DNA from 3 places in the Dendrosporobacter quercicolus genome. Region 3 is predicted to be linked to each of the others. Evidence: riboswitches for the same ligand, from Rfam matches in the RefSeq annotation. Region 3 holds a riboswitch; each other region holds the start of a gene.
What was found. A riboswitch is a leader RNA that binds a small molecule or an ion and turns the genes downstream of it on or off. The one in region 3 is predicted to bind lysine.
Positions count from the first base shown of each region.

Region 1 (10,016 bases), on a different contig from region 3:
ATTACATTAAAGTGATCGATTCCCAGGTAGAGCTGGCGATGGACATTCTGAGCGACATGCTGCTTAAATCCCGGTTTGCAGTGAATGATATCGAGCGGGAACGTGAAGTAATCCTGGAAGAATTATCGATGTATGAAGATACGCCGGATGAGCTTGTACATGATCTTCATGTCGGCAATATCTGGTCTGACCATCAATTAGGACATAACATCATCGGTACAGCCCAATCCATCAAACAAATAGACAAAACAGCAATTTTAGATTATTATCGTCAATTCTATACGCCTGACAATCTGGTTATCGCCGCCGCCGGCAATATTACGCACTGTCAATTGCGGGAATTGGCCGAAAAATATTTTGCTCAAATGGCAGGAGCCAAAGTTCAGCAGGTCAGCCCGCTTCCACAGTTTACTTGCGCACAGACAGTGTACGGCAAATCAACTGAACAAGTGCATTTTTGCCTTAGTACGGCTGGCGTTGCCCAGGATACTCCGGAAATATATGCTTATCATATCTATAATAATCTGTTGGGCGGCAGTGTTAGTTCCCGTTTGTTTCAATCCATCAGGGAAGAACGCGGCCTGGCCTATTCGGTATATTCTTACCAGACAAATTATAGCGATGGCGGCTTATTAACCGTGTATGCCGGCACACGTCCGGCCAATGTTGAGCAAGTTCTGGAACTGATTGTAAATAATATCAGCGAACTGAACAGACAGGGGGTCGGCGAGCAGGAACTGCAACGGGTAAAAGAACAGCTGAAAGGCAATCTTTTGCTGGGGCTGGAAAGTTCAAGCAGCCGGATGTCACGATTAGGCAAACTGGAGATCAGCTTAGGCAAATACGTTTCCTTAGAAGAAATTATCGCTAAAATTGACCAAACTACCGTCGCCGACATCAATCGAGTAATGAATGGTGCTTTTCGTACAGGATACTGCCTGACTACTCTGGGACCGCTAAAGAAAGTCGGCGCAACCTTAAATTTTTGATCAAAACCAGCGAAGGAGCTTATCATGAAAACAAGAGGTTTCGAAATTGTTTCCCACTATCAAGATAAAGATATCATTTTACCGGCCCGTAAAACCCGGTTAAGCGCCGGTTATGACCTGGCGGCAGCGGAAGACAAAACGCTTCTGCCTCAGCAGGTTACGCTGATTGCCACCGGCCTTAAAGCCTATATGCAGGCTGATGAATACCTTGGTATTCATATCCGTTCCAGCTTTGCCATGAAAAACCGTATCACTTTAATTAACAGTCAGGGAATCATCGACGCCGATTATTACAATAATCCCGACAATGAAGGCCATATCATGATTGCAGTATTCAATCATGCTCAGGAGCCTGTTCATCTCACCCGGAACACCCGCATTGCCCAGGGGATATTTTACCGGTATCTTATAGCCGATCATGATCATCTGAGCACTGCCGCAGTCCGCTCCGGTGGTTTTGGCAGTACCGGAGAGAATTAGGAAGCGCCCATACTTAAAATTTGTTAATTAAGCGGACTGCCGGATTGTAGACTGGCGGCAGACGCTGCCGGGATTATAGCTGGTTATTATAGCCTGTTACTTAGACTCCACCAAGGGGTGTATTGCAATGCTGACGCATTGCAATACACCCCTTGGTGCGGCCAATTGCCGCCGGACGAGGTTTGAGGTCCGCCGCGGACATCCCTTGCGCCGGTAAGTCTAAATTGTCAAGCTAAGCAATGCGAGCTTGTTTTTTGCACTACTCCCGGAAAGGAGGCAGTCTCATGGATTCAGCTCATCTTTTCAGACTTATCAAGGTGGGCCAATGCCTGCTTGCTTCTAAAATAGGAAACTATACCACAAAATGCTGTCGCGGCTGTTGCAAAAAGAGCCAGGTAAAAGGAATGATCATCCATAAAAAACGCCTCCTTAATCTCAAATCATTAATTACACTGTATAGTCTATTCAACAACTGGCCGTTTTGTTAAAAAAAATTAGCTAAATCGTCCAGGGCGGCAAGTGGATTGGGATGCCTAATTTTCTACAGTATACAAAAAGATACTATTATACAAATTAGTGCGTACTTGTCGGAGAGAAGGTACGCATTTACTATTATATATAGACACATTGTAGGGAAGTTATGAAAGAGGTGGTCAGATTGAATTTAATTGAGGTAAATAAAGAGCGCTGTATTCGGTGCGGTATCTGCGTAAAGATTTGCCCGGTAAGGGCGCTGGAACTTAAAGGGGCAGTAGAGGCGGTTGCTCCGGAGGCTTGTATTTCCTGCGGCCATTGTGTGGCTGTATGTCCGCAGTCGGCGCTTGATCACCGGAAAAGCCCGCTTGCCCGGCAGGTTGCATTAACCGGCTTTCCGGTAATTGCAGCAGCGGCTGCCCGGCAATTTTTGCGCTCCCGCCGCTCAATACGCAGCTATAAACAGACGGCCGTACCAAGGGAAAAGCTGGTGCAGTTAATTGATATCGGCCGTTTCGCCGCTACTGCGAGCAACAGCCAGGGCGTCTCCTATATCGTTGTTGAAGACCAAGCTATCCTGCGAAAGGCAACTGAGCTGATGATGGAATGGATGGAAGCCCAGGACCAGACAACAGCCCATTGGAGCTTTAGCCATCACATCCGGGCATATCGCCAGGGACTTGATCCCATACTTCGCGATGCGCCGCACCTTATTTTAGCGACAACCGCCCGGAACCAGGCCCGAGGACGGGAAAACACTGCTTTTGCACTGGCTTATATTGAATTATATGCAACCGTTCTAGGTCTTGGCACTTGTTGGGCCGGGCTGCTGGAAATGGGGCTGGAAGCCAACTATGCCCCGTTGATGGAATTGTTTAAAATACCGGCGGGAAAGGCTATAACCGGAGCGCTGATGGCCGGATATCCGGAGTATCATTATCAACGGCTTGTTGACCGAAACCCCTTAGAAATAAGCTGGCTGCCTTAAACAGGCAGGAGCGAGGCAACCCTGCTTAAATTTGGACATAATTTGTTTTTTGTGCTCATAACATTTATAAAAGCTAGTGTGGGGGAGATGTTATGGACAGTTTGGCAACCTTGCTATTGCTGTGTATAGGCATTGCCTGCTCAATTGGATTCAGGATTTACCGCTATCGTGAAATAAGCGGCCATGAAAGCAAAGCATCGCCATTGTCTCTGGCCATTCAGGAAATCGTTGCTGTCTCCGGGGGCGTCTATTTATCACTGGTCATGTTAACTTCATTTCTGAAGCTTGATATCCCCGCCCGGATAACACTGAGCAGCATCGCCATTGACCCGTTGGCCCTGACTGCCATCTGCCTGGCTATGATCCAGCCATTATTTTTCAAATTTATAAAGTAGGTGATGAGATCATGCGTTTAAGTGAGTTGACGGGAAAAGAAGTAATCAATATTGGCGACGGCGGCCGTCTGGGTATTATTGACGATTGTGATTTGTCATTTGATGCCAAATCAGGCCGGATTAACTCTTTGATGCTGCCAAATCGCAGTGGTTTCTTTAATCTTTTTAGTGATCATAAAACATCGGCCATCCCCTGGCCGGCGATTAAAAGAATTGGCGATGAAGTAATCATTGTTGATTTAAACAATGCTTTTGACAGAATGTATGCCAATTCGCGCCGGGAAAGGCAGGGAAGTACATATTAGCTGAATTTGCGGATAAACTAACACTAATTGCAAATACAGCATTTAATGTTAGGAGGCTTATCCGTAATGAACAATCAGATGAATGATCAAACACAATCCAATGCAAACAACAACGTTGCCGGCAGCTATGTCAATTCCCAGCTGTCAAATCAGCAAGTGCAGGCCGGTACTCAGTCAGGCGGTACGCAAAACAATATCCAAGCCGGCGGCAATCAGCAAAAAACGGTAATTGGCGTATTTGCCGCCAGACCCGATGCTGAAACAGCCATCACGACACTGCGCTCCCAGGGTTTTACCAAAGAAGAAATCAGTATCGTATCCAAAGCCCAGGGTAAACAACAGTCTTCCGGTTCGCAAACCTACAATGATGATATTACCGATGGAGCCCTGACCGGCGGCGCCCTTGGCGGTATTGGCGGTTTGTTGATTGGAGCGGGGGCGATGGTTGTACCGGGAATAGGTCCCCTGCTTGCCGCCGGTCCAATTAGTGCAGCGATTGGCGGTGCGTTGGCCGGTGGTCTGGCCGGTGGTCTGATTGACTGGGGCATCCCCTCGGAAGCAAGCGAACACTATGCCAAGCAGGTAGAACAGGACAAAATACTGGCAATTGTCCGTACCAGCGAAAGCAAAGTGAATGAAGCGGCCCAAATATTACGGCAATATGGCGCTCAGGACGTGGAAAGTCATGCCACAAGCAAGTAAATAGCAAACAGGGTAAGGGAGTGTCTCAAATGCAAAAGCATGGAAAGACAGTCCCTTGCTTTAACCCTCAAACTGCGCTGTAACTGCTCCTGAATAAAGTTCGGCGTATTCGGGAAAAACCGTTGACACTGACGGAACCTATGTTATAAAATGTACATAAACTAAATAGATCCTGCACAGTAGAGTAGAGGTGCGGGCAACAATAGTACTTTCAGGGAGCGTGGTACCAATGATCTGAAAGAAAAGGGTTGACCGCCGAAGTATCAATAATACCGTATTTTTGATACTGGTCTGGCATTTAACAGGTGTCAGACTGTCACCAAGCTAGCTTGGTGGAGTGCTATCTCATTTGGATAGAAGACGGTTGTTGGTTTTCTGGTCCTTTTGCTGCCTGTATCCGGCAGCCGGTGAGATGAGTCTTGCCGGCTGCTTTTATACGGCCAGAAAGCACTAGCAGTCTGCTGGTAAGGCGGCTGCAGCTGAATTCAAGCTTACTTTATAGCGCTTTACGCACAGTTCTTAAGGTTGACGCGGTAATGGTTACAATTCATGGGGGTGAGTATCAATGATAAGAGTTATGGTATGCGGAGCTTATGGCAAGATGGGGCTTGAGGTATTAAAGGCGGTATATAATGATCCACAGCTCAGCATTGTTGGCGCAGTTGATATTAAGTCTGATTTCGCTGATATTGGTCAATTGATCGGCGTTGAAAAATTAGGCGTGACTGTGGGCAATGATCTGGAAACGGTGATTAAGGAAGCAAAACCGCAGGTAATTGTCGACTTTACTATACCTGAGGCAGTAATGAGCAATATCCGTATTGCGATAAAAAACGGCGTCTGCCCGGTGGTGGGAACCACCGGATTATCAGAGGAAAACATGAATGAAATTCGCGAGCTGTGTGAACAACATAAAGTTAGCGCTTTAATTTCTCCTAATTTCTCCATCGGTGCAATTTTAATGATGCGTTTATCGCAGGAGGCGGCCAAATATTTACCGCATGTTGAAATTATTGAACTGCATCATGATCAAAAGCTGGACGCACCTTCGGGAACAGCAATACGGACCGCGAAACTCATTGCCCAGTCCCGTGGTTATCTAAAGCAGGGGCATCCGGCTGAATTTGAAAAATACGAGGGAGCGCGCGGCGGGGAACTATCCGGCATTCGCCTGCATAGTGTAAGATTACCGGGCTATGTTGCCCATCAGGAGGTTATTTTTGGCGGCCTGGGCCAGACTCTGACCATCAGGCATGATTCGATATCGCGGGAATCATTTATGCCGGGCGTGGTATTGGCCTGTAAAAAAGTTTTAACTTTAGAAGGACTGGTTTTTGGTTTGGAACATATATTAGATTAATTGTTAATTGAAGGAGCGAAAATGATGAGAAAATACAATGTTGCTATTTTAGGTGCTACCGGTGCGGTTGGTCAGGAGTTCTTAGCCTTGATCGCTGAACGCCAATTTCCTTTTAACGAGTTAAAACTGCTGGCCTCGAAACGTTCGGCCGGTAAAGTAATTGAGTTTATGGGCAAACAGTATACTGTAGAGGAAGCAACGGATGATTCTTTTAAAAACGTACAAATTGCTTTGTTCGCCGGCGGAGCCGCCAGTAAGACTTTTGCGCCGGCTGCAGTAAAGCACGGTGCTGTGGTAATAGATAATTCCAGCGCCTTCAGAATGGATCCCCGGGTACCGCTGGTCGTACCGGAAGTTAACCCAGAAGCAATTAAAGAACACAACGGCATCATTGCCAATCCGAACTGCTCTACCATCATTATGACGATGGCGTTAAAACCGCTTTATGATCTGGCGCGGATTAAGAGAGTTGTCGTCTCGACTTACCAGGCTGTTTCCGGCGCCGGCAAGGAAGCGATTGACGAACTGGACGACCAGGTAAAAGCCCTTGTAGACCACCGTCCGGTTGAAGCCAAGATATTGCCCGGAGCCAGCCTGCCAAAACACTATCAAATCGCTTTTAATCTACTTCCGCAAATCGATGTATTCGTTGAGGATGGATATACTAAAGAAGAAATGAAAATGGTTCACGAAACGCACAAAATACTCAATGACGATAACATTGGAATCACTGCAACTACGATCAGGGTTCCGGTATACCGCAGTCACGCCGAATCAATCAATATTGAGCTGGAGAACAGTGTGTCAGTGGAAGAGGCCCGCCGGGCTTTGGCTGCATTTCCCGGCGTTATTGTTCAGGATGATCCGGAAAACATGCTGTATCCCATGCCGCTGTTTACTTCCAGCAAAGATGAAGTGTTTGTCGGCAGGATAAGACCTGATCATACGGTCGCGAATGGAATCAATCTTTGGGTGGTCGGCGATCAAATCAGAAAAGGAGCGGCGCTAAATGCACTCCAGATTGCAGAATATATGATCAACCACAAATTGCTTTGAGGTGTGAATCATGCGGATAATTGTACAGAAATTCGGCGGAACTTCGGTGGCTTCACCCGAAGTCAGACAACTGGTTGTTAAAAAAATCCAAAAGGCCAAAGAACAGGATCTTCAGCCGGTGGTAGTGGTATCGGCAATGGGCCGTAAAGGCGATAGTTATGCTACGGATACCCTGATAGGACTGGTTCGCAGCGCTAATAAACATACCGCCGCCCGCGAGCTTGACCAGGTGATGTGCTGCGGGGAAATGATATCGGCGGCAGTAATGACCGCTACGCTGCAAGAGCGCGGTATTGAGGCCGTTATGCTAACCGGTGGTCAGGCCGGTATTATTACTGACGCCAATTTTAATCATGCCCGTATTTTAAAAATTGATTCGGCGCCAATCCTCAGGTTATTAAAAAACGGCAAAACACCTGTTGTCTGCGGTTTCCAGGGAGTAACTGCCGACGGGGAACTCACTACCCTGGGCCGCGGCGGCAGCGACACAACAGCCTCGGCCCTCGGCGGAGCGCTGAATGCCGAAATGATTGAAATCTATACCGATGTCGCCGGCATAATGACAGCAGATCCCCGTTTGGTAAGCAATGCCAAAATACTGGATTGTATCAGTTATGGCGAAGTTTGTCAGTTGGCACATCAAGGCGCAAAAGTAATTCATCCGCGGGCGGTGGAGATTGCAATGCAAAAGAATATACCATTAGTGGTCAAGTCAACTTTTTGTGATGAGCCGGGGACTTTAATTACCAATGTCAGCAAAGGCGATTCCGGCGGCACGTCCGTAACAGACCGGATTGCGACCGGCGTAACTTATCTGGCGAATATTGCCCAAATCAAGGTTAGCACTCATCATACCGACGCCAGCTATAAAGTTTTTAAAACAATGGCTGCATCAAACATCAGTGTTGATTTAATCAACGTTCATCCCGGCCAAATCATGTTCACCGTTGCTGAGGAACTCGCCGACAAAGCGGCGGAAACCCTGCGGGCGCTGGGCTATGAGGTTGAAACCCTGTATGATTGCGCTAAGGTTTCGGTTGTTGGCGGCGGCATGCGGGAAGTACCCGGGGTGATGGCAAGTTTTGTTGAGGCTCTTTCACTGAATGACATTCAGATTTTGCAAACAGTGGACTCCCATACCTCAATTTCCGTTTTAGTAAAAAAATCCGAGATGCAAAAATCGGTTACCGCTTTACATGAAAAATTCAGTCTGGCGGCTATATAAGGCTGTATCTCCTTTAAAACAGGGGATAAGTTTGCAAGGAGTTTCCGCCCTGCGAGGCCAGAAGCCTTGCTACCGTACCTACATATGCAAGGCAAAAGACCGCATGATAAACCAAATTGGTTAGGGTGATGCACGGTACTAGACATGGAGGGAGAGAGGGACGTATATGAAAAGCTTTGGGCGTGTTTTAACAGCAATGGTAACCCCGTTCAACAGTGACTATAGCGTTAACTATCAAGCTGCCGCCGAGTTGGCCCGATATTTGATTGCCAATGGTTCCGATGGATTGGTTATCGCCGGCAGTACCGGAGAATCGGCCACACTCAGCAAGGAGGAAAAACTCAAACTATTCGCCGCCGTGCTGGACGCAGTAGGCGATAAGGCCTGTATTATCGCCGGCACCGGCTCCAATGACACACGCGCTTCAATCGCCTTAACGGTTGAAGCCGAAAAACTCGGCGTGCATGGCGCTATGCTGGTTGGGCCTTATTATAATAAACCTCCGCAGGAAGGCTATTATCAGCACTTTAAGGCAATTGCCGATTCCACCAATTTGCCGCTGGTCTTATATAACGTTCCAGGCCGCACTGCAGCCAATATTCAGCCTGAAACCATTATTCGTTTATCTAAAATTGCCAATATTGCGGCAGTTAAAGAAGCCAGCGGAAATTTAGATCAGGTATCGGAAATCGTTAGAAACACCGATCAGGATTTTCTGGTCTATAGTGGTGACGACAGCTTGACCCTGCCGATATTAACGGTGGGAGGAGCAGGCGTGATCAGCGTGGCGGCTCATATCATCGGTGATCGGATGCAGGACATGATTGCCGCTTTTTTTGACGGCGACCTGAAAAAGGCTCAGGACTGTCACCTTAAGCTGCTGCCGTTTATTAAAGCCATGTTTGTTGCCACAAACCCCATTCCGGTTAAGACCGCAGTAAACCTCATCGGGCAAAATGCCGGCCCGTTGCGGCTGCCCCTGATACCGGCCACGGAAGGGGAACTGGCCGTCATTCGTCAGGCTTTGGCGGATTTTGGCCATTAGAAAGATCAATTCCCGGCTTATATTGGTATTCAGCTTCGTGCATACAGCCCGTCCACTAGGATGGGCTGTATTGATTAGCCAATTTTTGTATATAATAGTCTAGCGCTGCTACTTGTTGGAATATGCTTAATAGGCTATAATAATTACAAGTGGCAGAATGGCCGGATGAGTGCTTTGCAAAACTATATGTCGTTATTCGAACTGAATATTCATAGCAAGCGGAGGTGTAATTTTTTTTGGCAAAAATACCACAGAAAATTCAAATTATCCCTTTGGGCGGACTGGGCGAAATCGGCAAAAACATGACAGTGGTCCGCTATGGCGATGAAATAATTGTCATTGATTGTGGTTTAATGTTTCCTGAAGATGATATGCTGGGTATTGATCTGGTCATTCCTGATATTACCTATCTGGTAGAAAACCAGGACTTAATTAAAGCAATTGTCCTTACCCACGGGCATGAAGATCATATCGGGGCGTTGCCTTTTGTATTGCGGCAAATCAATGTACCGGTCGTCTACGGCACCAGATTGACGTTGGGTATCCTGGAGAGCCGGTTAAAGGAAGCGAATGTACCGACAACGAATTTAAAACCGGTAAAGCCTGGCGACAGCATAAAAACAGGCTTCTTTCAGCTGGGCTTTATTCATGTCAGCCACAGTATCGCGGATGCGGTGGGGCTTTACCTGACAACCCCTGCCGGAACTATTGTACATACCGGGGATTTTAAATTAGATCATACGCCGGTAGATCATAAAGTCACTGATTTTTATAAACTGGCTGAACTGGGCGACCAAGGTGTTTTGGTCATGCTGGCAGACAGCACCAATTCGGAACGGCCCGGCTACACTCTGAGTGAACGGTCGGTTGGCCTGACATTTGATGAAACGTTCCGCAATGCCCGCGAACGAATCATCATTGCAACTTTTTCTTCCAATATTCACCGGATTCAGCAGGCCGTAGACACCGCCTGCCGCTATAAACGCAAAGTCGCTGT
Region 1 covers NZ_FNHB01000001.1:415,865-425,880, forward strand. The annotation lists gene BLR06_RS01970 (M16 family metallopeptidase) at 1-989, shown strand, start outside; gene dut (dUTP diphosphatase) at 1,014-1,469, shown strand; gene BLR06_RS20175 (hypothetical protein) at 1,760-1,885, opposite strand; gene BLR06_RS01980 (nitroreductase family protein) at 2,128-2,931, shown strand; gene BLR06_RS01985 (hypothetical protein) at 3,024-3,326, shown strand; gene BLR06_RS01990 (YlmC/YmxH family sporulation protein) at 3,338-3,631, shown strand; gene BLR06_RS01995 (general stress protein) at 3,698-4,333, shown strand; lysine riboswitch at 4,511-4,684, shown strand; gene dapB (4-hydroxy-tetrahydrodipicolinate reductase) at 4,899-5,693, shown strand; gene BLR06_RS02005 (aspartate-semialdehyde dehydrogenase) at 5,718-6,749, shown strand; gene dapG (aspartate kinase) at 6,760-7,974, shown strand; gene dapA (4-hydroxy-tetrahydrodipicolinate synthase) at 8,141-9,019, shown strand; gene BLR06_RS02020 (ribonuclease J) at 9,256-10,016, shown strand, end outside.
Region 1: another riboswitch for lysine. It lies ahead of dapB (4-hydroxy-tetrahydrodipicolinate reductase); the one in region 3 lies ahead of BLR06_RS16425 (amino acid permease).

Region 2 (10,016 bases), on a different contig from region 3:
CGTCGCTAATCGGTGCGGCAGCCCGACAATCAAACGATCATAGACATCGGCGATACCGATAATCTGAGCGTACTCTGAAATGGCATTTCCCGCAATTCCCATCGGATAGCCGCTGCCGTTCCAACGCTCATGGTGCTGAAAGCAGGCATTAATCACATCATTGGATAAGGTGGGATTCTTGCGCAGAATTTCCAGTGAATAAAACGGATGCCGCCGGTATTCCTCTTTTTCCTCCCTGGCCAAATCCCGGGGGAACTGCCTGGCCAGCTGCGGCGGCAATTTCGTCATGCCGATATCATGAAGCATAGCCGCCAGGCCAAGCTCATCCAACTGTTTCCGTTCATACCCCAAAGCCAATCCGGCCATCACCGCCAACACACAAGTATTGACCGCATGGGAAAACATATATTCCTCTTTACGGCGCAAGTCAAGCAAATGCAGCATATTGCCCGGATTCCGGCTTAGCTGGGCGACCATATCGCTGACAATGTTTTTGACGCCATCCAGCTTTATTCCCTTGCCGGCCTGAAACCCCGCCACAATGCTCCGGGCCTCTTCAACCGCCGCCTGCCGTTGTCCTTGGTCATAGAAATATTCTTTAACATCTGCTATTCCATGAAAATCCGGTTCTCCAACGAACAGTGATGTAATTCCCTTATTGCGGAGATATTGAATATACCTTTCCTTCATTTCTATGCCTTCATGTAGTAAAACCGTACCATCATTTGAAATCAGCGCCTTTGACAGATACATGCCTGGCTGTATTTCATCCAATGTTATGTTTTGCATTCTGATCCCTCCCATGATAAGCATGTTGCCAACAACACTACTATATATATCGGCTGTTCAACAAAATTTCTAAAGTCCTTCGGCCAACATATTCCTGATTTTAGGACCGCAAATACCGGCTTCCTACACCAAATAGCTTCCTCAGACGCCAAAACCCGCATAATTCGCGGGTTTTGGCCAAAATTCAATTCTATTTTAACTCGACCGTTACCTGTACGCTTGCGCTCACTGTTACTTTACCGGCCGGAATATTGGGTTCCGCTCCATCTGCGCTGACGGCTTTCAGCATACGGCTTTCCAGCACTACCGGCTGATAAAACACACCGGACTCATTGACCTGGGAAACCCGGACTACTTTTTTATTCAGTGCGGCGGCAATCACTTCCGCCTTGCGGACGGCATCCCTGACAGCCTCCTGTAATGCCTCATCTTTACTTTCTGTTTCATTTGTTGTCTCAAAGCGGATATAATGAATCTCATTGGCCCCGGCCTTGGTAACTTCATTCACCAGAATGCCGGCCTGGTCGAGCGGCGTACGGATTTCGACACGCTCGGTTACACGATAGCCTTTCAGCTCCGGCAAGCGGTCTTTTTCATAATGGTATACCGGGTTTATCTGATATGTATCGGTTTTTATTTGTTCGTCCGTCACACCACGCGCCTTTATACTGTCTAATACCTGGTTGGCAATATTGGTATTGTCATTCTTCGCCTTTTCCAGATCAGCATCAATGGAATGAATAGAAAGGCTAATGCGGGCAACATCCGGTGAAATCTCTTTTTGACTATTGCCAGTCACCTGAATTACTGTTTTCGGGGCGGCATTGCCAAATGCAGGGACAGCCAGCAGCAAGGTCATCGTCAATACCAGAATTATTTTTTTCAACATTGTGTAATTCCCTCCTGTAAATTAAGCTTCATAAGGATAAACGGAAATAGCATTCGAAAAGTAACGGGTGCTATTTCCTCAACTGTATGAAAAATCATATTCCCTGCGCTAAGCGCTGCACGTGGCCTCGTTTACGAAAAAATTTTCTATCGTTTTTAACGCAAATGAGCTAATATGGAATTTCTGCGGCAACCAGCGAAGCCGCCATTTTTTCCAATTGCTCCGGGGTTTTGGGGCCGGTAATGATTATCTCATACTGGTCAACCTGCACAGTAATGCTGTTGACCCTATCCGCGGCCAAAGGTTGAACCGCTGTTTCATCACCAGGCACCGGCGTTTCGCTGTACGGCGAAAGGTCATTTAACTTTTTGAAACTTTCTCGCTCGAGCCGCCTTTGGATAATCATCACCTCATCCTTACTGCCATAGTGGTAGACTTGCCGGATCATCCCGGCCGTTTCATCAATCGTTACCTGCGGCGCTTCCTGCCCGGGCAGCGTCATCATCACTGTCATTTCCCTTCCGGCTTTACCGGTTATGGAATCAACACTTGCAGTTCTGTTCGCTAATATACTTTGGAGCGGTTTATCTGCAGGCTGCTCTGGCCGTATCCCGTGTTCCGGCGGCGGGGCGGCTGATCGGCCTGCTTTTTCTTCGATAGGCCGGGGTACGGGAACTTCGCGGTTCTGGCCGCTCTGAGGCTGCGGCAGGGTTTCATTTCCTGATTTGTTAACCGCCTGGCCGAAATCGCCTGCCACCCTTGCCTGTTGACTGCTTTCAGGCTGACGGGCAACCTGGGGATCAGCAGCCTGAGGCGAAAGCTGTATAAACACAGCCAGACATACCGCCGCCGCCGTACTGGCCAGGCCGCCACAGATAAACCTTCTATGCTGTTTTTGCTTTGGTCCGCCCAGCTCCGTTGCCAGCTTGTCGGCCATTTGAGATACCAGTAACCGGGGTATGGGATCCTGACTGCGTTTGACCAAAACAGCCATTTCCAGCAATTCCCCGACTTCCTTATCGGCAACTTCAGGCTGACGGCCACCATTTAAATCATCCAGCAACTCTGAAAGAATCTCAGCCTGATTTACCTCGTTATCTTTACACATTGCCCCGCCCTCCTCATTTACGCCGCTGGTCAGTATCAGCCCTCCTGCTCTGTACAGTTTCGTATAAACTGATTTCGCAAGTTTTTCAAAGCCCGTTGTTGCAGCATTTTAACTGCCGGCTCGGTCCTATTCATCTGCAAAGCAGTGTCACGAATAGATAAACCTAAAATCACTCTTAACTTTATTGCCTGGCGCTGATCTTCCGGCAACCCTTCGACCAAACGCGCTATTTGCTGCTCATTCTCCAGCCGCAGGGCATATTCCTCAGGACGCTCGCTTCTATCGACAATGAATTCCTGATATTCGGCAATATCGTAAGCCTTCGGCATCCGCCCATTCTTGCGCCAGAAATCAGTCACCAGATTAACGGCAATCCTCTGTAGATAACGTTTAAACGGAACCGTCAAAATTTGATAGCGCGGCAAAGCGCGAAAGGCTTTCATCAAGGTATCCTGGGTTAGTTCCCGGGCATCATCTTCATTCCCGAGCCGGTGGTAAATCAGCCGGTAAACCGGCTGCCAATAGTTAGAAATCAAGGTATTTAGCGCTTCGCGATCGCCAGCCTTTGCTTTCGCAATCAATGTACTTTCATCATTCACCTTGAAAACCGCCGCCTCCTGTCAAAACCATCCAGTATCTATTTATAACGCTATATGAACCAAAAAGTAACGAGCCATCCTGCTTCATCATACCTGCAAAAAACAAATCCGGCCACTGTGATTGCCAAAACATTTTAAGCTGTTTGCAGAAGAAAAGAAGCTGCCTCTATTTCGAGACAGCGCAATGTAAAATAATTAGTTACCCTTATGTCAAACTACAAATTGTTTTGCGATTTAGTGGCGGCAGCCTGCAAACCGGTCGCCGGTACATCCAAAGTTGCAAAATAATCGGCAATGGTTTCGGCCCTGCGGATTAATTCGACGCCGCCGTCAGCTTTAAGCAGCAACTCGGCTGAACGCAGCTTGCCATTATAATTAAAACCCATCGCAAAGCCATGTGCTCCGGCGTCGTGAATAACAACCCTGTCGCCAATCTCGATGGCCGGCAACTGACGGTCAACGGCAAACTTGTCATTATTCTCGCACAGCGAGCCGGTCACATCATAAACGTGATCTAACGGCAGTCCTTCTTTTCCGACCACGGTAATATGATGATATGCGCCATAAAGCGCAGGACGCATTAAATTTGTCATGCAGGCATCCAGGCCCACGTAGTTTTTGTAAATTTCTTTTTTATGCAGAACGGTTGCCACCAGATAACCATAAGGACCGGTAATCATTCGCCCGCATTCCATGGCAATACGCAGCGGCTGCAAGCCATTGGCCGTAATTTTTTCTTCATAGCTTTTTTTAATTCCCTGGCCGACATAGGCCAGATCAACCGGTTCCTGCTCCGGTTTGTAAGGAATGCCAATGCCGCCGCCAAAATTGACAAACTCAATGTCAATTTCCAGATTTTTCTTGAGTTCTACAATAAGGTCAAACATCATGTCGGCTGTGGCAATAAAGCTGTCGGCATTTAATTCATTAGAAATAACCATGGTATGAATGCCAAACCGTTTTACTCCCTTGCCTTTCATGATCGGATAGGCTTGCAAAATCTGCTCCTTGGTCAGGCCATACTTGGCCTCTTCCGGGTAACCGATAATGGTATTGCCGTTTTTCATTAACGGCCCGGGATTATAACGGAAAGAAATAATCTCCGGAATACCGGCATGTTTTTCCAGGTAATCGATATGGCTGATATCATCAAGATTGATAATCGCGCCCATTTTCCGTGCTGCTTGAAACTCCGCCGCCGGCGTATCATTAGAGGAGAACATAATATCTTCCCCTGTAATACCGGCCATTTCCGCCAGCAAAAGCTCCGGCAGAGAACTACAGTCCGCGCCGATTCCCTCTTCCCGCAGAAATTTCAGGATTACCGGGTTTGGCGTAGCTTTTATGGCAAAATATTCCTTAAACCGGGGAGCCCATGAAAACGCCGCCAATAGCTGACGGGCATTTTTACGAATGGCAGCTTCATCGTAAATATGAAAAGGGGTTGGATATTGCCGGATAATTTCCTCCAGCTGTTGCTTAGTAAAAGGTAGCGTTTTTTTCGCCATAATAGCGCCTCCAGTTATCAATTTTAGCATATCAGCAAAATAGCAAAGCGGTTTGCGAGGAGCATCTCGCAAACCGCTAAAAAAGCATACTTTACGCCCAGCAGTGCAAGATAGCGCTCCATACGGTTACGTATGACAGTCCTGTATTTATTCAACACAGAACCAGCCATGGTTTCCAGCCAAGAAACCACTGCTTCGGCGGTTAATCCGTTCTGCACCCGTCATCGCCGGCAACTCGGGGCACATACTCTTATTACACCGCACCTCTATCTCAATTCCCTATAAGTTATATTGGCTAAATTTTAAGGCATTCAGCCAATACTGTCAACCCGGTTTTTGACATATCTTTAAATTATTGCCCTAAACACGAATTGAACCGCCTTTTTCCAGAATAATTGCGGCGCGTTCCCGTCCGGTCTCCGGCCCGTGGGTATACCCGACAACAGCAAAATGCCGGCTCAGACGTTTGGCCAATTCCTCATAGTTTTTGGCTTTCCCTCTTAGGCAAGTTGATAAATGCACCGTTTCCACACCGTTTTTCAACATCATTGCAATTTTATGCTCAATATCGCCGCCGGCATGCGAAAAAGTGACAAGCTCAATATCTCCCTGATAACGCGCAAAAGCATCTTTGCACTGAAAAAAAGCGTTCAGGCAGCCCTTGCCGGTACAACGCTGCATAGTCTCTTCCCGGACTAATATTGCAATTTTCATGGTTCACCTCAGCTTTTCCCATGTTCATTATATTGACATTGGCGGGCTTTGTCAAAAAGCACTAAGTTTTGAAATTCCGGGCAAACTAATTTTACTGCACCGAACTCAATACGCTATAATAGCACTAAAACTATTGATTGACAGGAGAGAACGCTTATGGCTTATTGGCTTGCCAAAACTGAACCGGATAGTTATAGTTATACTGACCTTGAACGCGTAGGCCGCGACCGCTGGAATGGCGTAAAAAACTTTACAGCTTTGAAACACATCGGCCGGATGAAGCCGGAAGATCTTGTCTTCATTTACCATACCGGCAAGGAAAAATCAGTCGTCGGGGTAGCCGAAGTAGTTTCATCCCCTTACCCGGATCCGTCTGAAGCCGATAAGCGCTTCTTGGTTGTTGATGTCAAACCACGCTACCGCCTGACCTGGCCGGTAACCCTAAAAGAAATAAAGCGGAATCCCGCTTTTGCCGAATGGGAGCTTGTCCGGCAATCCCGCCTTTCGGTCATGCCCGTAACAGAGGAGCACTGGCAATTGGTACACGGTTTGGCCGGCCAACCTGAATGAAGCCGCCTTGCGGGCTGCGGATGAGGATTTCCTGAAAGCAGCCTGAAACAATCCCGGTACTATCAGAAGGCGTGTCACAGTGCGTTTTTTAAAAAACGCACTGTGACACGCCTTCTTGAGAAACACCCCGTCCAGGAATGTTCTGTTATCGGACGCAGCCGGTATCGATGCTACCTACGTCTGGAATCTTAAATCTATACTGTCTAATCCTAATTCACAACTTTGCCAAGACACTAGCCTACGATGATGTTTTTTTCTTTAAATTCTTCCTCGGTATTGCAAAAAGTAAGCTTGCCATAATCACGGCGATTGTCGATATACTGCGGTATGCCCGCTTTTCGCAGGGCATCGCTGAATATGACATAGTCATAGCGGCCGCTGCCGTCAATATAGGTGGCGTGATTTAAAACTTCACTCCGTACCAGGTAAGTACAGTGAATGACTTCTACCTCAATTAATCCTTTAATTGACTGGTACAATATTTCAAAATATAAATTTGAATACTTATAGTAACCATTTTCATCGGTGACAAAGTGAAAATTGGCATAATTGCTCAACAAATTATCGCCGTTTTTAAGCAGCGGCCCAATCACCGGCAGCCCGGTATGCAGCAGGATCTCCAAGGTCTCAGGAATAATAAAATTATCGCAGTCAACGACAAAATAGTGAGTTCCCCGGTCTTTGGCCCATTCCACCGACTCCTGGCGCAGCCTGGTCAGCACCGAGAGCTTTAACGGATTCCAGTCATGCGGACCATAATCCTGCACCCGTTCCTTAACATCACTGGCATCATAATAAATTTCAGAATATTTGCCCCGTACTTTTTCTATCCACTGCTCAAGAATAGTCGCAGTATTATCTTTGTTGTTATTTGTGCGAATATACAGCTTGATCCTGGCAGCCGGATAAGTCTGACTCTCAATCAAACGAAGATATAATGGTAAAACATGAGCTTTGTCCTTGGCCAAAATGGCAATGGTTACAAACTCTGTATATTCCATTAGCGAAAATTCACACCCCTCAAATTTAGTTTAACCCGCTTTTCACTCTGCTTAGATCGACATCAACCATCATCTCAATGAGTTGCCGCAGGCTTGTTTTTGCTTCCCAGCCCAATATTTTTTTGGCTTTAGCCGGATTCCCGAGCAGAACATCCACTTCCGCCGGCCGGTAAAACACCGGATCAATCACAACATAGTCCTCATCGTTGAGACCAACATAGGCAAAGGCAATCTTACACATATCTCTTACCGTAGTTGTCCGCCCGGTAGCAATAACGTAGTCGTCCGGCTGATGTTGCTGCAGCATTAACCACATTGCTTCGACATAATCACCGGCAAACCCCCAGTCCCGCTTTGCGTCAATATTGCCCAGCCGCAGCTCCTGCTGCCTGCCCAGCTTTATTTTCGCTACAGCGTCCGTAACTTTTCTTGTTACAAACTCGATACCGCGAAGAGGGGACTCATGATTAAACAGAATACCGCTGCAGTTAAACATCTGAAAACTTTCACGATAGTTTACCGTCATCCAATGGCCAAACAATTTTGCAACGCCATAAGGACTGCGCGGATAAAACGGGGTTGTTTCAGACTGAACAGCTTCATGAATCAGTCCAAACATTTCACTGCTTGACGCCTGGTAGAACTTTATTGATTGATCCGTTTGCCGGATGGCTTCTAATACGTTTAGAACCCCTATACCGGTGGATTGCGCTGTCAAGATGGTTTGCTGCCAGGATGCGCCGACAAAGCTTTGTGCTCCCAGATTATATACTTCCGAAGGTTTGGCTGTAACAATCGCGCGGATAATTGAAGCTAGATCAGTCAAATCCCCGCTGATCAGTTCAACCTCATGTTCAATGCCTAAAAAGTTCAGACGCCAGGTAGTCGCTGTTGCTCTGCGGGCAATCAGTCCATATACCTTATACCCTTTATCTAATAATAGCTTGGCTAAATAAGCCCCATCCTGTCCGGTAATACCGGTAATTAATGCAGATTTCATCCAACCCCTCCAGACCTTCTAATGTGAGTGGTTTTGCCTTGCACGCAAAACGATATGTATTATCGTATGCAGACATTCACCCGGAGGTGTCAGCGGTGACTGAATTCCGCCAGGGGGGCGAATTCTTCCGGTAGCCGCCGGCCGCGGAAGCCGCCTGCCAGCCAATCGCAAAAAAATACCCCTCAGTGCGTTACGCTGAGGGGCCAAACGTGTTACTAGTGAATGAAGTATAGTAATATATTAACATCCCAATATTAGAATTTTATTAGAACAGAAATATTCTCTATTATTTTTTGCTCTACTACTTGAAATGAGTTATCGCCTTGGCAATACCATCCTCTAATTCCTTCCAGGCTTTTTCAGTGCCTGCTTTGACATTGTCCCAGGCCAGTCCGCCAGACTCCTTTAGTTGCTCGTATTCAGCCACAAAATGATCCCGTTTTCTTTCAAGGTTTTCTATTTGGGAAAGGTACTCTGCTTTCATATCAGATTGGGCTTCAGCAACTTTTGCTCTCATTTCTGCCAATTTTTCATTATACTCGTTTAAATTTTCTTCAAGTTTTTGTATGTACACATTTCTTTTTTCCATATTCCTATCCCCTTTATTCTGTTTTTGATCAATGAACGCTTAAAGCCGCGCTGTCGTTGGCAAAGGTTTCAATAGAATCCAGCAAATTTCCCCGAAAGTTAAGTTTTTTACTGCCATAATACCAAGTCGAATCGTTTGCTTCAGTTTGGAAGGGTTTACCCCAACTGAGCCGTACCTGTTCTTTCGTCATGCCTTCTTTTATATTTCCGGCTTGAATTTCATTCCACAAATCAGCGGATCCGCCAAGGCTGATTCTTGGATCTTCCATAAATAAGGCTTCTTGCCACGGCGGAGTCTGAGTCCAGGATTCAACCGGCCTGTTGGTCCAACTGTAAGCAATAGGTAAAACAGCCTTTCTCCCATTTACTAAAACAACCAGTAAAATCGGCTCCTGCGATTGATTCCCGGCATATACATCAACCACTGACATCGGACTGCCGATCGTAACGGCTACTGGCATTCGCATACTATCCCCGCCGGTGTCCTGTAGTCCTGACAGCTCTCTAGACTTAGAATAAACCGTTTTTCCCAAAAACTGCTGCCGGGCGCTATTCAGATCAGCAGTTAACACCAAACCTTCCAGTTGCCCGCGCATCGTACGCCCAGTCAATTTCTCGCCGGTGTCATTTACCGTCATGTTCACCATGTACTCTTGCTGATTATAGCCAACTGCAAAAGGCACTGTTTCGGTAACGGTAACCTGCTTTCCCACATATTCAGAGTAAGGAATACGGGCTGAACGGTCTCCCTGAAATCCCTGAGCGGCCCGGTCTGCTGTAAAGATCTCATAGCCCCCGGCTTGCTTATCGGCAGTTAGCGCAAGAAATGTAAAGGCCTGCCCTGCCCATTGTTCAATTTTCAGATCACCCGGCGGTATTTCGCGGGGTATCTCCGCCGAACCAGCAGCCCCGGCGGCAGAAACGAATATCAAACTCAAAACCAGCACCATACGTAAACAAAATACTTTCATTAAATAATTCCTCCCATATTCAGCTTTTCTTTTCCACAATGAGGCAATAAACTGCTTTTACCCATAAAAAAAACCCCCTACTGCGGATATTCGGCACGTGCCGGCGAGTGTGATGTCACACCCAGTCTTCTATCCTGTGGCGGCTAAGCACAATATAGAGTTGTTGCCAGTTGTTTGTAAATTCAAACAACTTATAATTTATTATATAATAAATAACGCTTAATGTCAAATATTGTTTTTGCAGAATAGACAATTATATTTCTATATTGTACATTTGCA
Region 2 covers NZ_FNHB01000004.1:1,732-11,747, reverse strand. The annotation lists gene BLR06_RS09395 (HD-GYP domain-containing protein) at 1-789, opposite strand, end outside; gene BLR06_RS09390 (SIMPL domain-containing protein) at 980-1,678, opposite strand; gene BLR06_RS09385 (hypothetical protein) at 1,848-2,786, opposite strand; gene BLR06_RS09380 (RNA polymerase sigma factor) at 2,822-3,385, opposite strand; gene lysA (diaminopimelate decarboxylase) at 3,601-4,893, opposite strand; lysine riboswitch at 4,997-5,170, opposite strand; gene BLR06_RS09365 (CGGC domain-containing protein) at 5,254-5,607, opposite strand; gene BLR06_RS09360 (EVE domain-containing protein) at 5,764-6,177, shown strand; gene BLR06_RS09355 (glycosyltransferase family 2 protein) at 6,411-7,178, opposite strand; gene gmd (GDP-mannose 4,6-dehydratase) at 7,204-8,178, opposite strand; gene BLR06_RS09345 (sll1863 family stress response protein) at 8,480-8,767, opposite strand; gene BLR06_RS09340 (hypothetical protein) at 8,796-9,737, opposite strand.
Region 2: another riboswitch for lysine. It lies ahead of lysA (diaminopimelate decarboxylase); the one in region 3 lies ahead of BLR06_RS16425 (amino acid permease).

Region 3 (10,016 bases):
CTTGTTAGCGGCCAAGGAAAGAGAATTTAACACTGAAATACTGGTTATCTCCGATGAGCCTTACAGTAAAATCGTCTATGACGACGCTCAGGTTCCGCCAATATTAAGCCTGTTCGTCCATTCCGTCATCGTAAATTCCTATAGTAAGTCACTGGCGATTCCCGGCGAACGGATTGGCTATATTGCCGTAAACCCGTTGATCAAGGATGTGGATTTATTTGTCAACGGCCTGATTTTTGCCCATCGCACCCTTGGCTTTGTCAATGCTCCGGCGATGTTCCAAAAAATCATCGGCGATTCCCTGGACGCTGCAGTCGATACTCAGGAATATCAGAGAAGACGGGATTTTCTGTATAACAGCCTGATTGAATCAGGCTATTCGTGCATAAAGCCCCGGGGCGCATTTTATCTCTTCCCCCAATCGCTCATTCCCGATGATGTGGAGTTTACCAAACGGGCGCTGAACTACAACCTCCTGCTCGTACCCGGCACCGGATTTGGCTGCCCCGGCTATTTCAGAGTCGCCTATTGTATTGATTTTCAAACAATTAAAAATTCCATCCCCGCATTCCAGCAGCTGGCAAAAGAATTCAAATAAAACAGCAGCAAGGAACAGCCGCTATTTCTCGTCAACAGAGAAACAGCGGCTGTTTCCTTGGTCACCGGAGCAAGCTAATTTTTAATCTCATCGTCTTGAAGAATTTCCGGGAATTTCTCCTGTAACACGCCTTGCAGTTTTTCGCCGGTAGGATGGCGTAGATCCCCCCCTGAATGGCGCTTGTGCGTCAAATATGTAAATAACGGGTGGACGTCTTTGCCGCGAACAATCTTTTTTTCACTTACTCAAGCCAGCTGACCTTGCGCGTCAAATCCGGGTCCAGGCGCGGCCGGGCCTCGGGAACGGCCAAAGGGTATCCCACAGGGCTAATTGCAACTATTTCCCGGTTGTCAGGAATAGACAATATTTCGCGCAAATAACTTTCGCCGGCTAAAGGGCCGGTCATCCAGCAACCGCCTAACCCCAAGGCCGTTGCAGCCAAAAGCATGTTTTCCATTGCCGCACTGGCGCTTTCTAAAAAAGCTTTTTGATACCGGGGCTCTTTATGGGCCTCAATTAACACAACGACTACAACCGGTGCGCCGCCATAAACGTTGGCAAATTGAATAAACTCCTGCCGTGCCATAAACCCTTTTTTATCTGGCGCTATATCCCAGTCCTTCGTATAATCCTCAGCAATCTTCCCATAGTTACTGCCCAGCATATTTTTCTTAGCCCCGGACACAACCAGAAATTCCCACGGCTGTAAGTTTAAGGCCGACGGAGCCCAGTTGGCGGCATCCAGTATTTTGAGCATCTCCGCTCTGGGAACAGGATCAGACTTAAACCTGCGGATTGATCTCCGGTTGCGAATTACCTCAAAAAAATCCATAACCACACCTCTCTGCTATTTTTTACCTTTGCCAAAATAGTACCCCTATATATCATTTATTGCAAGTACGCACATTTTTAATATATACTATTAAAAATAGTACTATTGAAAGGATACAAACGATGGCAAAATCAGTCTGTCATGAAGGAACCTGCCCTTTGGTGGTTGCTCAAAACATCATCGCCGGCAAATGGAAGCTGCCAATTTTATGGAAACTAAGCCAGGGAACCAAAAGATTTCATGAGCTGCAAAAGCAATTGACCGAAATTTCACAGGGAATACTGACCCGGCAATTGCGGGAACTGGAGCGGGACGGTTTGGTTCATCGCGAAGTATATAAAGAAGTTCCGCCCAAAGTTGAGTATTCCTTAACCGAAACAGGACAAAGCTTCATTCCGGTATTACAGGCTATCAGCATCTGGGGCCGGGACTACCTAAGTCGCCGCCTAGCCTGAAGCCCTCCCTGCGAGGGGTATCTCCACCGCCTGCAAAGCGGACCATGCAATAAACAAAGCCTCCGGATTACCGCTGCATCCGGAGGCTTTGTTTATCTGTCATTTTCCCTATTTAATTGGCGGCGCGATTGACCGAATAATTAAGAACCAGTTCTTTGACTTCCTGCTCCTGCGTTTCGATAAACTGCTCAAAGTCAGTATGGCCTGATTTTATCTTCAGAGCAGCTAAGTCTATCAAAAAACCGGCTATTTTTTCAGCGGCGATTTCCCCGTAAACATCACCGAATCTTGCGCTGCCCGGGCCGACTTTTCCATTAAACGAGACAGCGTAGGTAGGAATAACCCCATTAGGTCCGCGGCTTCTCCGGCCGGTAAAGCCAATCAGCCCTTTTTGATGCTGCCCGCAGGAATTGGGACAGCCCGAAACAAGCACTCTTGGCAGCGCCTCTTTGACCGCCTCAGCCGCGGGCGTAAAGGCGGCAAGAATATCTCTTAGCAGTTCCTGAGAGTCATTGATACCAAAATTGCAAATTGTCGGGCCGACGCAGGCAACCGAATTTCCGATATTATACAGGGACGAAAAGCCGGCGACCAGCGCCAGTAAAGCTTCCACAGCTTCTTCCCTGAGGTCGCGAACAAAAAATCCCTGGGTTAAAGTCAGCCTGATTGTCGGCTCATTGTCCAAACCGCTCAGAAAATTCAGCAGCCGGTCCAGCTCACCGGGATCAATTGCCGCCTGGCGGGGATGGATATATACCGAATAGAAGCCGGCCTGTTTTTGCGGAACCACAATATTTTGATATTTTTCTTCCCAGGGAAAGCTGGATTTGCCCTGAGTATGCGCCAAATCGCTTTTGGACGGCTGGATACTAAGTTTCAGTTCCTGACCGGAATTACGCAATTGGTCAAGCTCTTTACGGAGCACTTTGCTGAACTCTTCTTCGCCTAATCGCTGCACAACATACCTTAATCTGGCCTTATGTCTGTTCGAACGGTCTCCTTCCCTGGCAAAAACCTGCTTCATTGCCTGTACATAGTATAATGCATCCGTATCGGCAATAAAGTCTTCCAGTTTTAAGGCCAGCCTGGCATTACCGCCAAGCCCGCCTCCGCCGTATACTGCAAACCCTCTTTGTCCGTTAACGATTTTAGCGATAAAGCCGATATCTGTTACCGTCGCATTGGCGGTATCCTCCGCATTGTTGGAAAAAGCGATTTTATACTTCCGGGGCAGTTTGAGGCTGTCTGCAGCCTGCATCATATGATTCGTTACTTTCTCCATATAGGGCGTCACATCAAAAGCTTCGTCCCGCGCTACGCCTGACAAGGGTGAACAGGCGACGTTTCGCACGCCGTCTCCACCCGCGCCTCTGGTGGTCAGCCCGCAATGTAACAAATCATCCAGCACATTGCCTAAATCCGCGATGCTCACTGAATGAAACTGGATGTCCTGCCTGGTTGTAAATCTTATCTTAATCCCGTACTTTTGCGCTATCGCACTGATCCCTTTAAGCTGACGTACGGTCGTCACTCCGCCCGCTATTCTGGATCGCACCATATACGTAGGCTTAGGTCCTTCTTTATAGATTCCCATGATAGAGCTGTATGCTTTTAGATTGTCCAGCTTGCCATCCTGATACTGCCGCAGCTTGTCTTTAAAATCCTCAACACTTCGTGAAATCTCTTCCGTAATTGTTATCATAGCGATTACCTCTTTCTTGACGATTTGGCGGCTCATTCCGATTTGTTGATCCGGCGCGTACAGAACTCCGGTCATCTGTTGCGTCACTATTATTATATAACATCCGCACCAATTTGCGAATGGCTGCATAGCATAACCCTTAAACAAATAACTGCCCCGGGACTTACGGCAATCGTTACTGAGCGCACTAAAAAACTGATTCATTGGTCAACCAATGAATCAGTCAACAGCCGCATCAGCTTTGCCGGCAGGTCATCCTTCAATAAACCGCGTCAATTCTTGATTGAATTTATCACGCTGTTCATAAAATAATCCATGACCGCTAAATTTAAACGGCACCAGTCTGGAATTCCGAATGCCTTCATTCTGGGCAACAGCCAACGGAAACAGGCAGATCCGGTCATGAATGCCGTGAAGAATTAAGGTTGGCGCACTAATTGCGCCAAGATCCGAAAACAGCTCTTCTTTCAACCAGGAATTTGAAACTGCAATGGTCGACCAGCCAGCTGCTTCCAACCCCAACTGAAAAAACCAGTCGGAAAAGGCCGGCGTCACGTACTGAAAGAAAAACATGTCGCCAAAGCTTCGCAGCATAGCGGGACGATCGTTGCTGGTTTGCCGGATTATTGTTTTTACCGCTTCTTTTGTTAAACCATGAGGAAAATCAGGACGTTGAATCAGACTGGGAGCCGCAGCCGCAAACAGCGCCAGCTTGGCAACCCGGTACTCCCGGTGGCGGGCCATGTACCGGATGGCAATCGCTCCGCCTGTGGAATGTCCGCAAAGAATAATATTTTCTAACTGAAGCGCCTCAATTACACAGCGGATATCGTCGGCCGACCGGTCATAGTCATAACCGCGCCAGGGTTTGGAGGATTGACCGAAGCCTCTCATGTCAATGCCGATACAACGGTAGCCCAGCCGTGGAAGCTGATTAAACTGATATTCAAACATTTTATGGTTTGCCGGCCAGCCGTGAACAAAGAAAATTGTTTTACCGCCGTCCGGATTAAGATCTTCCACATAAATCTTAACATTGGCTTCGACTTCAACATAATGTCCCATTAAAATCACTCCACTAAAAAAGTCCCCACAGTGGTAATATATTCAACCCGGTAGCAAAAGGCGACCATGGCTGCCTTCATACGCGCCGGATAACCATCCGCCAGACGGATAAAGCAAGATTCAGTTTCGCTTGTCTGCCGGCAAGTCATGGCAAAAAACCGCTGTAAAGGTGTATAATAGAGTAGTAAAATATATGCGTTCTGACAATACCGGCTGCTGCCGGTATTGATAAAGTCTGCTTGGCGTCAGTCATGCTGGAATTAGAGAGGAAAAACATTATGTCCGATATCATCCTTAGAGCTGTCCGCCCTGAAGACTTGGAGCAGGTGGCCAAAATAGAGGCCGCCTGTTTTCCTGTAAACGAAGCAGCTTCACCTGAATCATTCCAAGAGCGGATTCGTGCATTTCCCGACTCCTTTATTGTTGCGGAAACGGACGGAAAGTTAATCGGCTTCATCAATGGCTGCGCAACCAACAGCCCGGTGATCTATGACGAGCTTTTCCACAGTGCCAGGCATCACCTGGCGACAGGGGCCAATTTAACCGTTTTCGGCCTGGCCGTCCTGCCTGAATACCGCAAACGCGGCATTGCTGCGCAGTTAATGAATCATTTTATTCAACTGGCAAAAGCGTCCGGCAGAAAAAGCCTGATTTTGACCTGCAAAAACCGGCTGGTTCATTATTATGAGACTTTCGGCTACATCAACAACGGACTGTCCGGATCTACGCATGGCGGCGCTCAATGGTTTGATATGACCCTCACTTTATAGCCCGCTGCTTTATCACAGCAAAAATCCCCCGCCTCGGTCAACTCGCGAGGCGGGGGATGCGTTTCCAGTACCTTGCCAACTCTAAAACGGTTAGAATAATGGCGAGGATATTTTTCGTCAGGCAAGGCGGAGGAGGGAGGCATACCGGACCGTATGCCGACTGACGACAACGAAGCCTGACGGAAAATAGACCGCTAGTATTCACTGAATTAGAGTTGGTAAGGTACTAGTGCTCTCTAACCAGAATTTTGGTGATTTCGGCAATATACATCGTGTGATGATCAGATTCAGGATACCATTGCCCGTTTAGCTCCTGAGCAATAAAGCATTCCGGTTTATACTCCTGGGCATACAGCTTTTTACAAAAAACAGCGACCTGTGCTTCTTCAAAATAAGGCGTACCGTCGTTATGGCCAACGGTTAGGTTTGATTTGGCAACCTTATCCTCATCCCGGCCGGACTTTGTTCCCAGATAGCTTAAGGTATTTCTGAAGCTTTCATCCAAAAATGACAGTGAGAAGGCCGCGGAATGATCGACAAACTCCTTGGTATAGCGCTGGGGACGAATGACAACAAAAGCAACATTTTTGGCCCACATAACGCCAAAACCGCCCCAGGAAGCAGTCATTGTATTAACTTTCCCCTCTTTTTCAGCCGTAACCAGCATCCAGTCTTTGCCGATCAGCTTAAAGGGGCTTTGCGCAAAATTTTCGGGACTGACTTCTTTGAATCCTGCCATACAGGCATCTCTCCTTTTGTATATATTCTATCACTCGAAATCGTCATGTATACATGATAATATAAATATTGCCTTAAGTATAGCAGGCACTTTTTTGTATCCTACATTCCTGTAGAAAGTACTAGCAGGTTATGCCCGTCCAAACACCGGCCAGGCTCAATACTCTTGTTTAACCGGAACCGCCGGGGACTTAACCGCCTTGTTCTTAAGAAACAGCTCGTAATAAGCATAAATCACCGCCAGCAGCGGAATGCCGGTATAAAGTACAATCCGTTGCGATTCATCAAAATATAAACTGACGATAACCACAAGGTTCAGACCGATTGCCAGCATTGGCACCGCAGGATAAAACGGCGTACGGAAAGCCAGTTGTTTTAAAGAACCGCCGGTCTGAAGAAATTTTCGCCGGAAGTTGATCTGGCACCAGGCGATAATCACCCAAATGAGGCATCCGGTCAAGCCGGTGCTGGACATTAGCCATAAATAAACAGTACCTGCAGCATATTCACTGGTCAGCAAGGATAAACAGGCCAAAACCAGCGTGGCAAGCACACCATTAAAGGGAACGCCATTGCCGTTCAGCTTGCCAAAAAAGCGCGGCGCCATTCCTTCCTGGGACATCGACCACAACAACCGGGAACAGGCATACAAAGCAGAGTTGCCGGCAGACAACGCTGAAGTTAAAACGACAAAGCTCATCATTTCCTGGGCAATAGGAATGCCGATCCGCCCGAACACCTGAGCAAACGGACTTTCCAGCACCCCGGCCTCACGCCAGGGAATGGTGCCTGCCAGCACCATCATCGCCAAAATATAGAATATGACAATCCGCAGCGTAATTCCACGAATGACACGGGGCACATTCTTGCCGGGCTCTTTACATTCTCCGGCGGCGATACCAACGAGTTCGGCTCCCTGAAACGAATAGACGACAGCAATCATTGTCAAAAATACGGCTGAAAAGCCATTGGGGAAAATTCCACTGCCGGTTTCAAAATTGCTCAGTCCGATGGCTCCCTCATGACCGGTAAAGCCAAACAGCAGCCCGGCGCCGGCAATTATGAAGGTGACAATAGCCGCAACCTTTATGCTGGCAAACCAAAACTCGGTTTCGCCATAAGCTTTTACTGAAATCATATTCAGCAAAGCCAGAGCAATCGCAAAAATGCCGCACCATATCCAGGTGTCGACCTGGGGAAACCAATGATGCATAATAATTCCCGCCGCAGTGAAATCAGCTGCAATACAGACGGCCCAATTGATCCAGTACAGCCACCCGGTGGTAAACCCCGCGCCTGGTGAAATAAATTGAGACGCATAGCTTTGAAAAGAACCGGAAACCGGCATTGCCACCGCAAGCTCCGCCAAACATAATAAGACCATATACATAATAAACCCGCCAACCAGATAGGCTAGAATCGCCCCGGCCGGTCCGGCCTGATTCAACGTTTGACCGGAGCCTAAAAACAAACCTGTACCAATTGTTCCGCCGATAGAAATCATCATTAAATGCCTGGACTTCATTTCCCGCCGCAATCCAGGTTTAGCGGGACAAAGATTTTTTAACACATTTACCTGCCGCACGATTTTTCCTCCCATTTACCAACCAAATGCTACGATCCGAACGCATAAAAAATAGCTGTGAGAAATCTCACAACCATACTGCTATATCGCAATAGTAAGATCCCGTCGTGAGATAGCACTTCATTCAAACATGGGTCTTTTGAATGACAGTGTTGTATTTCTTCAATACAACCCCAGCAAAATATCTGGCCAGAATATTCCGCTTCGGCGAATAGCCCTCCTGCTATGACATAAGCCGGCCGGCACGCCATAGTTTCATCCTATCCGCTCCTCTATGCATCACTATATAAATTACTCTATCATTATACTTGATGTCATGTATTTTAGGAAGCGACTTTTCCAAAATTATATTAAATACATAGTACTCGCCCAATCGCTTCTCATTCTCAGTCGTCTAAACTCAGATCAAGTATAATCCCCTTACGCTGTAAATTGGTTATACATTCCGCCAGATACCGCTCATTATGTTCAGGATATATTGGCTCTCCCTTTTCGCCTGCCTGGACGGCGGCTTGCCGCTCACATTGCCGGCGGGTATAAGGACGGCACCGTTTACCCCGGTACTGGCAGTCAGCCCAGCTTTGGTCAAAATGGTAGCCTCGCTCCAGCATTTCATTTCTCACCAGCATATGATATTGAAACAATCTGCAGGGACTATACCGGAATACATAATTGACTGTTGCATGGTTTCTGCCCCAGCCGTTGCCGCGCAGGGCGCAGCACTCCCGATGCTGCCCTAAAAGCTGCTGCCTGGGCAGATAAGGAATCAGCTTGTAATGCCATAGACGCACCAAAATACCTCCGTTAAGACCAGCGCCGCTATATTTTTATCCACGCTGCCAAAAATACTAAAATTTTCCTGAATACAATAGAAAAGCCGCCATGATTCAAAGGATATTAAATAGGCTAAAACGAACAGTAAAAATTATGCGCTTTTTTTACAATTCATCACATAGGCTCTATTTTATTCACACAACTATACTATCTTAACTTTTCAGTAAGCGGTCAAGGAGCGTGGCAAATGAATGGCAAACCAACAGGCAACAACCCTGGAAAACAATGAACTTATTTCCAACGAGTTAGACTTTATGCGAAACTTGCATACAATTAGCTTAAGCGTCATTGGGCAGGAAACGGGAAATATATTTAACGAACTTTTGGCAACAGCGATTGATACCGCCGAAGCCGCTAAAGGCATCTTTCAGTTGTTTGACGACCAGAGCGGCTTGCGGATTGTTGCCCACAAAGATCTTACGGCGGAATTTATCAGCTTATCGGACAGCATTTACGAGAAACAGGCAACCCTCTATCTAAGGCCCGGCGAAGATATGATCATTGAAAATGTTGAACAAAGCGCCGCTTTCCTAAAGTCGCCGATATTAGCCGTCCTGTTGTCAGCCGGCATCAGAGCGGTGTACTGCAAACCGTTGTTTAGCCGTGATGGCAAACTTCTGGGAATGCTGTCAACCTATTATTCCGCTCCGCACCACCCTTCCGGACAGACAGTAAGGTTACTTAATCAACTGAGCGCTTACGCCGTAGCGGTTATTCATTACCTGCACACTGCTGAGGCGGCTCAACAGCAGCAGCAGCAGACCCGCGCCCTTGTAGGTGAATTGCTGAAAGAAATTGAAGGACGCAAACTACTGTCTGAACTGATCGGCCCTCAGGATCTAAAGCAAGCGCTGGCCGGCGCCATCACATCAATTCGTAATATAACCAACTGTCAGTCAATCGCCATGCGGTTAGAAGACCAGGGCGACTATCCTTATTTCGTGTGGGAAGGATTTTCCGATGAATTTATTGTCCAGGAACAAAGTCTGTGTACCAAAGACGAAACCGGCAATGCCGTGTTGGACGAAACAGGTCAGTACCTGTTGGAATGCATGTGCGGCAATGTCATCCGGGGCCGGGTCAACCCTGAGCTGCCATATTTCTCACCCGGCGGGAGCTTTTGGTGTAACAGCACTTCGGCGGTTGTTGTAACCGCCGGTCCAAAACAGTGGCACTGTCAAACACGCGGCCGGTGCCGGCAGTTCGAGTCGGTGGCTCTTGTACCGCTTAAATTAAATGAAACAATTATCGGCTTGATTCAACTCAACGATAAACGCCAAAATTTATTCAGCAAAGAACTGATCAGCTATCTGGAAATACTCGGCGAACGGATTGGCGCTGCAGTCTCCCAATGGTGGGTTCGCAAAAAACTTGAAACCAGCCTCGCTGAGCTGCGCAAAGAAAATCTGGCCAGGCGCGAAGCCCAGCAAAAGGCTT
Region 3 covers NZ_FNHB01000011.1:96,359-106,374, forward strand. The annotation lists gene BLR06_RS16390 (pyridoxal phosphate-dependent aminotransferase) at 1-598, shown strand, start outside; gene BLR06_RS16395 (nitroreductase family protein) at 840-1,430, opposite strand; gene BLR06_RS16400 (winged helix-turn-helix transcriptional regulator) at 1,553-1,885, shown strand; gene BLR06_RS16405 (nitrite/sulfite reductase) at 1,998-3,587, opposite strand; gene BLR06_RS16410 (alpha/beta fold hydrolase) at 3,840-4,652, opposite strand; gene BLR06_RS16415 (GNAT family N-acetyltransferase) at 4,931-5,422, shown strand; gene BLR06_RS16420 (flavin reductase family protein) at 5,649-6,161, opposite strand; gene BLR06_RS16425 (amino acid permease) at 6,318-7,745, opposite strand; lysine riboswitch at 7,851-8,028, opposite strand; gene BLR06_RS16430 (TIGR02328 family protein) at 8,132-8,536, opposite strand; gene BLR06_RS19315 (ATP-binding protein) at 8,771-10,016, shown strand, end outside.